DNA from 3 places in the Pseudoduganella sp. jia 12 genome. Region 2 is predicted to be linked to each of the others. Evidence: predicted binding sites of a transcription regulator. Region 2 holds the regulator's gene; each other region holds the start of a gene.
What was found. The regulator HrcA, encoded in region 2, represses chaperone genes, less so after heat shock. The targets are predictions, from matches to a motif close to TTAGCACTCNNNNNNNNNGAGTGCTAA.

Region 1 (3,274 bases), on a different contig from region 2:
GTCGATCGCGCGGGCGATCGTCAACCGGCCGCAGATCATCCTGGCCGACGAACCGACGGCGAACCTGGACCGTGCCAGCGCGAACAAGGTATTCGATGCGCTGCGCGCGTTCAACAAGGCCGGCGTTACCTGCCTGATCTCCACCCACGACGAGCTGGTGCTGGACAGCGCCACCCGCGTGATCCAGCTGCAGCGCGGCGAACTGCTGGCGGAGGCCGCATGAGCGTGTGGCTGCGTCAACATGGCTATGCGCTGGGCTCCGCGCTGGTGCACCTGCGCCGCGCGCCGGGCTCGTTCTTCTTCAATATCCTCGTCGTGGCGATCGCGCTGGCGCTGCCGTTCGCCGGCGTGACAGTGCTGGACAATATCCGGCCGATGTCCGAACAGATGGCCGTCGATCCGGAACTGTCCGTGTTCCTGAAGCAGGACTTGCCGCGCGAGCACACGCAGGGCATGGCCGGCTCGCTGCGCGCGGCCGCGAAAAACGCCCGGATCGTGTTCGTGCCCCGGGAAAAGGCGCTCGAGGAGTTACAGGAAAAGAATGGCGTGGCCGGCGTGATCGACACGCTGGGCGAAAATCCGCTGCCGGACAGTTATGTCGTTCGGCTCGACGCTTTCCAGAGCGCGGCGGAGAGTGTCCATGTGGACGAGATCGCCGAACGCATCCGTGCCATTCCCGGCGTCGAATCGGTGCAGGTCGATTCGGAATGGGTCAAGCGGCTGGCCGCACTGCTGGGCGTGCTGCGCGTGGGCCTGATGCTGCTGGCTGCCACGCTCGGCACCGTGGTCGTGGCGGTCGTGTTCAACACGATCCGGCTGCAGGTGCTCACGCAACGGGAGGAAATCCTCGTATCGCGGCTGATCGGCGCCACCGACACGTATATCCAGCGCCCGTTCTATTACACGGGGGCGTTGCTGGGGCTGTGCGCCGGCATCGTTGCGCTGGGCGCGGTGGCCCTGTCGCTGCGACCGCTGAACCGGGCCATTGCCGAGTTCGCCCGGCTGTATGCTTCGGAATTCCAGCTGTCCCCGCTCGAACCGCTGGCGATGGCGTTGTTGCTGGCCCTGTCCGCCGGCCTGGGTCTCGTTGGCGCGGCCTTGTCGGTACGGCGGCAACTGAAGCGGCTGTCCTGACAGGGCTTTACCGGTCCTGTCCCGATAAGGTTCGGCCCTTGCAATCGGGCGGGCCGCCCTTATCTGTTTGTTCACACCTTCCTGCCGGCGTACAAAGTCGTTGGCTGCGGTCCTACACGCCTCCCCGGCCCATCGTGCGTTCACGCACAGAGTGCGTTGCGCCCTGTCGATAATCTTGATCCCAATCCTTTGATCCAGCTCAAATTCTGGCAAGTAATAAATGCCGGCGTGAGCCGTATTCCAGGCCTAACGGCTAGTATCGAGCCATAGTATTTTGGCTATCGGGGCCATTGAATAGTCTAGATTGGCACTCCTTAGTGGAGAGTGCTAATATATGTTCAAACGCAACGTTGAACACGGCAAAGCTTGACAGACAGCCCTTGCCGGTGGTTAAGACCGAATTAAGTTCGACACTGCATGCTGTATGCAAATGTCGTGCTGCAATCCCGCAGCGTGACGGAGCAAGACCTTCAAGCGAGGAATGAAAATGACTATGTCCACACCTTCCGCCCTCGTTCCAGCCGGAACCAGTGCACTGGGACTCGGGTTCAGCGGCAACCTGGGTAACCTGGACGCCTACATTTCCGCTGTGAACCGCCTGCCGATGCTGACGCATGAAGAAGAAGTCTCGCTGGGCCGGCGCCTGAAGGAAAACAACGACCTGAAGGCGGCTGAAAAGCTCGTGCTGTCCCACCTGCGTCTCGTCGTATCGATCGCCCGCGGCTACCTGGGTTATGGTCTGCCGCATGCCGACCTGATCCAGGAAGGCAACATCGGCCTGATGAAGGCGGTGAAGCGCTTCGACCCGGACCAGAACGTGCGCCTCGTGTCGTACGCGATGCACTGGATCAAGGCCGAGATGCACGAGTACATCCTGAAAAACTGGCGCCTGGTGAAAGTGGCGACGACGAAGGCACAGCGCAAGCTGTTCTTCAACCTGCGCAGCCATAAAACGGGCCTCGATGCGATGACGCCGGCCCAGATCGATGCGCTGGCGAAAACGCTGGACGTGAAGCGCGAAGAAGTGATCGAGATGGAAACCCGCCTGTCCGGACGCGATATCGCCCTGGAAGCGCCGACCGACGACGAAGACGACAAATTCTCGCCGATCGCCTACCTGTCGTCCGACCTGTCGGAACCGACCAAGGTGCTGGAAGCGGAACAGGTGACGCGCCTGCAGTCCGAAGGCCTGGAAACGGCACTGGGCAAGCTGGACGCGCGCTCGCGCCGCATCGTCGAAGCGCGCTGGCTGGCCAACGATGACGGTTCCGGCGCCACGCTGCACACGCTGGCCGACGAGTTCGGCGTCTCCGCCGAGCGGATCCGCCAGATCGAATCGGCCGCGCTGAAGAAAATGAAAGGCGCGCTGGCCGCTTACGTGTAACGCGCCCCGCGCCACCCAGAAACCCGGCTTTTACGCCGGGTTTTTTATTGCCCAAAACCGGGGTCAGACCCCGATCACGGGAAATATTGCCAAACAATGGGGTCAGACCCCGATTTTTGGAAATATTGCCAGAAAATGGGGTCTGACCCCGGTTTTTGGAAACAGATTGAAGAACCGACCTCCTCCGACTATTTCCTTAAAAATAGGGTCCGTCCCCATTTTTTGAGCAACTTTTGTTCTCGAACGCTCCATTTCCAGGCAGATAATGCTCAGCCGTGCGCTGCCAATAATAACAATTTGATAACCTCGCCTCCCCAGTCATTTGCATGGAGGACCTATGCAAGCCAGGTTTGTCGGCACCATTACCGGTGCGTTGATGTTCGGCGTGGTGGCCGCCTGTTCGGTCGAGCGCACGCAATCGGCGGCGGACGTGGCGGATGCCAAGCCGCGCAAGACCAGCGCCATTTATGCGCTGCGCCAGGGCGAAAGCGTGATGCTGGCGCCGGGCACCACGTTGAAGCTCGACCGCATCAACGACAGCCGCTGTAAGAAAGGCGCGGTCTGCGTCTGGGCCGGCTATATCAGCTACACGTTCACGCTGACGAGCCGCCTCGGCACGCGTAATTTCGTGCTCGCGGAAAACATGCCGAATGCGCAGCCCGCCATCACGCAGGATGGCCTGACGTTCGCGCTGGAAAAACTGGAGCCGCCCGAACCGCCCGCCCTGGACGAGGCGCTGCCGGATTATCGGGTAAG
Region 2 (3,274 bases):
ACCGGGCGGCCATCCACGTCCAGCGTGGGGCAGGCCGTGGCCGACGTGATCGCGCGCGCCGTGGCGGCGCCTTCCTCGCCCAGCACCACGTAGGCCGACAGTACCTGCGGCGGCAGCGGCGCGGTCGTGGCGCAGCCGGCCAGGAGGGCGGCTGCAAGCGAAATGGAGAGTGGATGCAGCAAGCGCATGATGACCCCGGATCGATGACAGTCCGTTAATTTAGCACCAAGTGGGTACGGATGCGGACCCGCTGGATACGGAAACGACAGCGTGCCTGTATTCCCGGCCGGGCCATGCGACAATGGTCCCATGAACGATATCGCACGACCCAAAGCCATCCTGTTCGACCTGGACGATACGCTGTGGCCGATCGGCCCCGTGATCGCCGAAGCGGAACGCGCGCTGCATGCGTGGCTGGCCGAACACGCGCCGAAAGTGGCGCAAACCTTCACGATCGAAGAACTGCGGGCGCGCCGCATGGCGCTGCTGGCCGAAAAGCCGGAACACCACCTCGACCTGATCAGCCTGCGCCGCGCCGGGCTGGAAGCGGCGTTCCAGCACGTGGGCGAAGACCTGGCCCGGCTCGACGAGGCCATCAAGCTGTTCGCGGCCGCACGCAACACCGTCGAGCTTTACCACGACGTGCTGCCCGGGCTGCAGCGCCTGGCGGAAAAGGTCACGCTGGGCACGATCTCGAACGGCAACGCCGACCTTGAAGTCATCGGCCTCGCCCACCATTTCAAGGTATCGCTCGCGGCCAGCCGGTTCGGCAAGGCGAAACCCGATCCGGGCATCTTCCTGGCGGCATGCGAAGCGCTCGGCGTGGCGCCGCATGAAACCGTGTACGTGGGCGACGACCTGCGCCTGGACGTGGAAGGCGCGCAGAAGGCAGGCCTGAAAGCCGTGTGGATGAACCGCACCGGCAGCACGGCGCACGTGGAAGCAGGCATCGTGCCCGACGCGATTTGCCGCGACGTGGGGGAGCTGATTGCGTGGCTGGAACAACAGTTAGTCGATTGAATTCCCGGCGCGCACCTGGCGGTGCATAATGAGTAGTGGGTCCCCCGGCAACTGACCGTGGCATGAAAGCGCGCCTTTTTGCGCCCAGGCGTTGTTGGCAACGCCCCGCCATCGTTCGCCATGCCGGGGCATTTGCGCCTTGCCTGACACAAAAAACCATCACTTTTCTTTGCCACGCCGTTGTCAAGTGACCCACTCTGCCTAGCCTGTGAACCGATCATGCAACTCGATACCCGTGCCCAAACCCTGCTCAAAGCCCTCGTGGAGCGCTATATCGCCGATGGCCAGCCCGTCGGCTCGCGCGCGCTGTCGAAGATTTCCGGCCTTGACCTGTCGCCGGCCACGATCCGCAACATCATGGCCGACCTGGAAGAACTCGGTTATGTCGCCAGCCCCCACACTTCCGCCGGCCGCGTGCCCACGCCGCGCGGCTACCGCATCTTCGTCGACACGCTGCTGACCGTGCAGCCGATGGACGAAAGCGCCGTCGAATCGCGCCTGCGCCCGCAGGCGCACCCGCCGCAAAAGCTGATCGCCAACGCGGCGCAGATGCTGTCGTCGCTGTCGCAGTTCGCCGGCGTGGTGATGAGCCCGCGCCGCGAATCGGCATTCCGGCAGATCGAATTCCTGCGCCTGGGCGAAAAACGCATCCTGCTGGTGATCGTCGCCCCCGGTGGCGACGTGCAGAACCGCCTGCTGCTGACGGACGTCGACTACACGCCGTCCCAGCTGCAGCAATCGGCCAACTTCATCAACCAGCACTACAGTGGCCTGGCGTTCGACGAGGTGCGCACGCGCATGCAGGGCGAACTGCGCCAGCTGCGCGACGACATGGGCCGCCTGATGCAGGCGGCGGTGGAGGCGGGCAGCGAGGCGATGGCCGACACCGGCGACGACATGGTAATTTCCGGGGAACGCAACCTGCTGTCGGTGAGCGACCTGTCGTCGAACATGACGTCGCTGCGCCAGATGTTCGACATGTTCGAGCAAAAGACGGGGTTGATGCAGCTGCTCGACGTGTCGTCGAAAGCTTCCGGCGTGCAGATCTTCATCGGCGGCGAATCGAACCTGCTGCCACTCGACGAGATGAGCGTGGTCACCGCGCCTTACGAGGCGAACGGCAGGATCGTCGGCACGCTCGGCGTGATCGGGCCGACGCGGATGGCCTATGAACGGGTGATCCCGATCGTGGACATCACGTCGCGGCTGCTGTCGAACGCGCTCAGCCAGGGCTGAATGTTGCTCGAAAAATGGGGACGTACCCCATTTTTCAGGCAACATTGCAATAAAAAAACGGCCTGTAAAGGCCGTTTTTGACTGACGGTGATGCGTTCAGTGCCGGTGCGGGCAGTTATCCTTTATGCAACTGCCATAGATCGCCAATGCATGCTCGGCGATCTTGAAGCCGCGTTCGACGGCGATGCGCTGCTGGCGGGCTTCGATTTCCTCGTCGACGAATTCCTCCACGCGGCCGCAATCGAGGCACACGAGGTGATCGTGGTGGGAACCCTGGTTCAGTTCAAAGATCGCCTTGCCGCTTTCGAAGTGATTGCGGTTCAACAGGCCAGCCTGTTCGAACTGCGTCAGCACGCGATAAACGGTGGCAAGACCGACGTCCATATTGTCGGCCAGGAGGATCTTATAGACATCTTCGGCCGTCAGGTGACGCACGGAACTGTTCTGGAAGATGTCGAGAATCTTCAGGCGCGGCAGGGTGGCCTTCAGGCCGCTGGCCTTCAGGTCGGTTGGGCTGTTACTCATGTTCGGTAGTCGGTTTTTGCTGGAGTGCTTTATGATATAGCGTTTCGGCACTTCCGCTCAATCGATTTGAGGTCACTTATGCGCGTCACCCAAGCGTCACCGTCGTCCGTCCTGCCTGCTGCCCCGTTCGCGGTCTTGCCAGTTATGAAACCGCGGACATCCCGCCTGCCCCTGCTTGCGGCGGCGGCCTGCGTGGCAGTCGCACTGGGTGGCTGCGCCGGCAAGACCGTGCTGGGGCCGAAGGAAGGCGCGCAGGTGGCGCAGCAGGCCAACCCCGTCGTCGAACCGGGGCAGGGCGCCGTGACCACCAAGGCATCGCAGATCCAGCGCTTCATGTGGTTCTTCTCGCCGTATCGCCCGGATATTCAGCAAGGCAACTTCGTCTCGAAGGAAATGCTGGCGCAACTGAAAACCGGCATGACGCGCGACCAGGTGCGTTTCATCATGGGCTCGCCGCTGCTGAACGACATCTTCCACGAGAACCGCTGGGACT
Region 3 (3,274 bases), on a different contig from region 2:
GCCAGCACGTCGTCGAAACTGACATCGTCGGGTTCGGACTTCATCAACCAGTATCGCTTCGCCATCGCGCTCCTCCGACGTAAAAATGATGGACATGAAAAATCATGGACATGAATGATGGACAGGAAAATCGGGGCGAAAAAAAAAGCGGTTGCACATCTTTCGATGCATGCAACCGCTCTCACTGAATAAGGCCCCGCCTGTGCCGTCATGCCGGCATCCTGAACCTTACGGTTCAAGGCGGTCACAGTCAGTTCAACTTCGGGTTCATCGGACTAGCGACGCTCACACCCGCCAAACAATGTTCCGCGACCTATGCGTGTAAATGGTTCAAGGAATATATGGCACTTCTCGAACACCGCAGGGTGACACGGAGTTTACTCCTCTATCTCGATAAGGGAAAGTCCTATCGTGCGTCAGAAGAGATTTTCTTGCGGGGTCAGCGCACTGTCGAGCACCCGGTGCATCGCGGCGATCTTGTGCTGCACTTCGAGCAGGGAGATCTCGGACAGCGGTCCGGCCGGCGCTTTCGCAGTCAGGAACTCGGCCGCCATCGACAGCGCGGCCATCACCGCGATGCGGTCGTTGCCCTTTACCCTGCCGGTATCGCGGATGGTGGTCATTTTCTTGTCCAGCAACGCCGCGGCTTCGCGCAGCGCACGCTCCTCGCCTTCCTTGCAGACGAGACGGTACGACGAACCCAGGATGGTCACGTCCACATTGCTCATGACGGAATATCCTCGTTTTCAGGGGTGGCCGTTTCCAGCGGGGGAATATGTTCCAGCAACGCCGACACGCGCGCATGCGCTTCGGCCAGGCGCTTCTGGTAGCCGAGGTTTTCAGCCACCATCGCGGCATTGGCCTGGCGCAATTGCGCGTTTTCACGGCGCAATGCCTGCGCCATTTCGGCCAACTGCTCGATCTTGTCGGAAAGTTCTTGGAAGTCTGCAATCATCCCGCCACTATAGGACGGCACGATGACGTGGTCAACCGAATCGGCTGACTTATATACTTAATATAATCTTAATGAGTGCGTCGAGAATGCGTGTCGACATGCCGCCCCCACGCGGCATGGGAGGACGGCACAGGGGAATTTCAGGAACCCGAACGATCAGGTGATCGCACCCACGGCCAGCAGCAACGCGGCTCCGGCCAGCACACCCAACGCCGCGCCGGCGGCAACGTTAAGCGCCACACGCACCCATTCGGGCGCATGCAAGTCTCTCGGTAATTTGGTCTGGAACATCGCAGCCTCCGCTCAACAATGTTGTTGCAGTGTTTGATGAATGCTTCCAAATGCGAACGGACAGTGTGCGCTTCCGCCGCGGCTTTGTCAAAACACAGGCGGGCGTCAGCCGCCCCGGCCGGGGCTTGTACGTTTTTCCAATATGAATCCTCTTGAAATCACTTGTGACCATCCCTATAATCGTTGGCACTCGTTAGTCGAGAGTGCTAACAACGAATCAACCTCACTGTACACATAAGGAGTTTTGTATGAACCTTCGCCCCTTGCACGATCGCGTCATCGTTAAACGCCTGGACCAGGAAACCAAGACCGCATCCGGTCTGATCATCCCTGATGCCGCCGCTGAAAAGCCGGACCAGGGTGAAGTGCTGGCAGTGGGCAACGGCAAGGTTGCCGACAACGGCACGCTGCGCGCATTGGAAGTGAAAGTCGGCGACCGCGTTCTGTTCGGCAAATACTCTGGCCAAGCTGTCAAGGTTGACGGCGAAGAGCTGCTGGTGATGCGCGAAGAAGACATCCTGGCCATCGTCAACAAGTAATCGGCCGACCCCTTACCTAGATTCTGGAGAATTCGAACATGGCAGCTAAAGAAGTGATTTTCGGCGACGCAGCGCGCGCCAAAATGGTTGAAGGCATCAACATCCTGGCCAACGCGGTCAAGGTCACCCTGGGCCCGAAAGGCCGCAACGTCGTACTGGAGCGCTCGTTCGGCTCCCCGACCGTGACCAAGGACGGTGTCTCGGTCGCGAAAGAAATCGAACTGAAAGACAAGCTGCAGAACATGGGCGCGCAGATGGTGAAGGAAGTCGCATCGAAGACTTCCGACAACGCCGGCGACGGCACCACCACCGCGACCGTGCTGGCACAAGCCATCGTGCGCGAAGGCATGAAGTTCGTTGCCGCCGGCATGAACCCGATGGACCTGAAGCGCGGCATCGACAAGGCCGTGGCCGCCACCGTCGAAGAACTGACGAAGATCGCCAAGCCATGCACCACGTCGAAGGAAATCGCCCAGGTTGGCGCGATCTCCGCGAACTCCGACTACTCGATCGGCGAGCGCATCGCTGAAGCGATGGAAAAAGTGGGCAAGGAAGGCGTCATCACCGTGGAAGACGGCAAGTCGCTGAACGACGAGCTGGACATCGTGGAAGGCATGCAGTTCGACCGCGGCTACCTGTCTCCTTACTTCATCAACAACCAGGAAAAGCAGGTCGCCGTCCTGGAAAACCCGTTCGTCCTGCTGTTCGACAAGAAAATCTCGAACATCCGCGACCTGCTGCCGGTACTGGAGCAAGTGGCAAAGGCCGGCCGTCCGCTGCTGATCATCGCCGAAGACATCGAAGGCGAAGCGCTGGCGACCCTGGTGGTCAACAATATCCGTGGCATCCTGAAGACCTGCGCCGTGAAGGCTCCTGGCTTCGGCGACCGTCGCAAGGCCATGCTGGAAGACATCGCCGTGCTGACCGGCGGCCAGGTGGTGGCTGAAGAAGTCGGCCTGACGCTGGAAAAAGTCACGCTGGCCGAACTGGGCCAGGCCAAGCGCATCGAAGTGGGCAAGGAAAACACGATCGTCATCGACGGCGCCGGCGAAGCCGTGGGCATCGAAGGCCGCGTCAAGCAGATCCGCGCACAGATCGAAGAAGCCACTTCGGACTACGACCGCGAAAAACTGCAAGAGCGCGTGGCCAAGCTGGCCGGCGGTGTTGCCGTGATCAAGGTTGGCGCTGCCACCGAAGTCGAAATGAAGGAAAAGAAAGCCCGCGTGGAAGATGCACTGCACGCTACCCGCGCTGCCGTGGAAGAAGGCATCGTTCCTGGCGGCGGCGTGGCCCTGCTGCGTGCCCGTGCTGCGCTGACCGTGAAGGGTGACAACCCTGACCAGGAAGCCGGCATCAAGATCGTGCTGCGCGCGATGGAAGAGCCGCTGCGCATGATCGTGCAGAACGCCGGCGAAGAATCGTCGGTGGTGGTGAACGCCGTCCTGGGCGGCACCGGCAACTACGGCTACAACGCCGCCAACGGCACCTA

Region 1: a site for HrcA is predicted at 1,439-1,465, ahead of rpoH (RNA polymerase sigma factor RpoH). Genes of this name have one in related genera too.
Region 3: a site for HrcA is predicted at 1,430-1,456, ahead of groES (co-chaperone GroES). Genes of this name have one in related genera too.

What each region holds. Positions count from the first base shown of each region.
Region 1 covers NZ_JBUXKP010000005.1:187,328-190,601, reverse strand. Annotated here, with positions in the region: gene ACY65G_RS13040 (cell division ATP-binding protein FtsE) at 1-223, shown strand, start outside; gene ftsX (permease-like cell division protein FtsX) at 220-1,134, shown strand; gene rpoH (RNA polymerase sigma factor RpoH) at 1,628-2,518, shown strand; gene ACY65G_RS13025 (hypothetical protein) at 2,856-3,274, shown strand, end outside.
Region 2 covers NZ_JBUXKP010000004.1:139,120-142,393, forward strand. Annotated here, with positions in the region: gene ACY65G_RS09830 (metallophosphoesterase family protein) at 1-188, opposite strand, end outside; gene ACY65G_RS09835 (HAD family hydrolase) at 310-1,020, shown strand; gene hrcA (heat-inducible transcriptional repressor HrcA) at 1,240-2,256, shown strand; gene fur (ferric iron uptake transcriptional regulator) at 2,353-2,781, opposite strand; gene ACY65G_RS09850 (outer membrane protein assembly factor BamE) at 2,974-3,274, shown strand, end outside.
Region 3 covers NZ_JBUXKP010000012.1:68,466-71,739, reverse strand. Annotated here, with positions in the region: gene ACY65G_RS24140 (EVE domain-containing protein) at 1-65, opposite strand, end outside; RNA gene ssrS (6S RNA) at 190-370, opposite strand; gene ACY65G_RS24130 (cell division protein ZapA) at 417-728, opposite strand; gene ACY65G_RS24125 (hypothetical protein) at 725-976, opposite strand; gene ACY65G_RS24120 (hypothetical protein) at 1,112-1,246, opposite strand; gene groES (co-chaperone GroES) at 1,495-1,785, shown strand; gene groL (chaperonin GroEL) at 1,824-3,274, shown strand, end outside.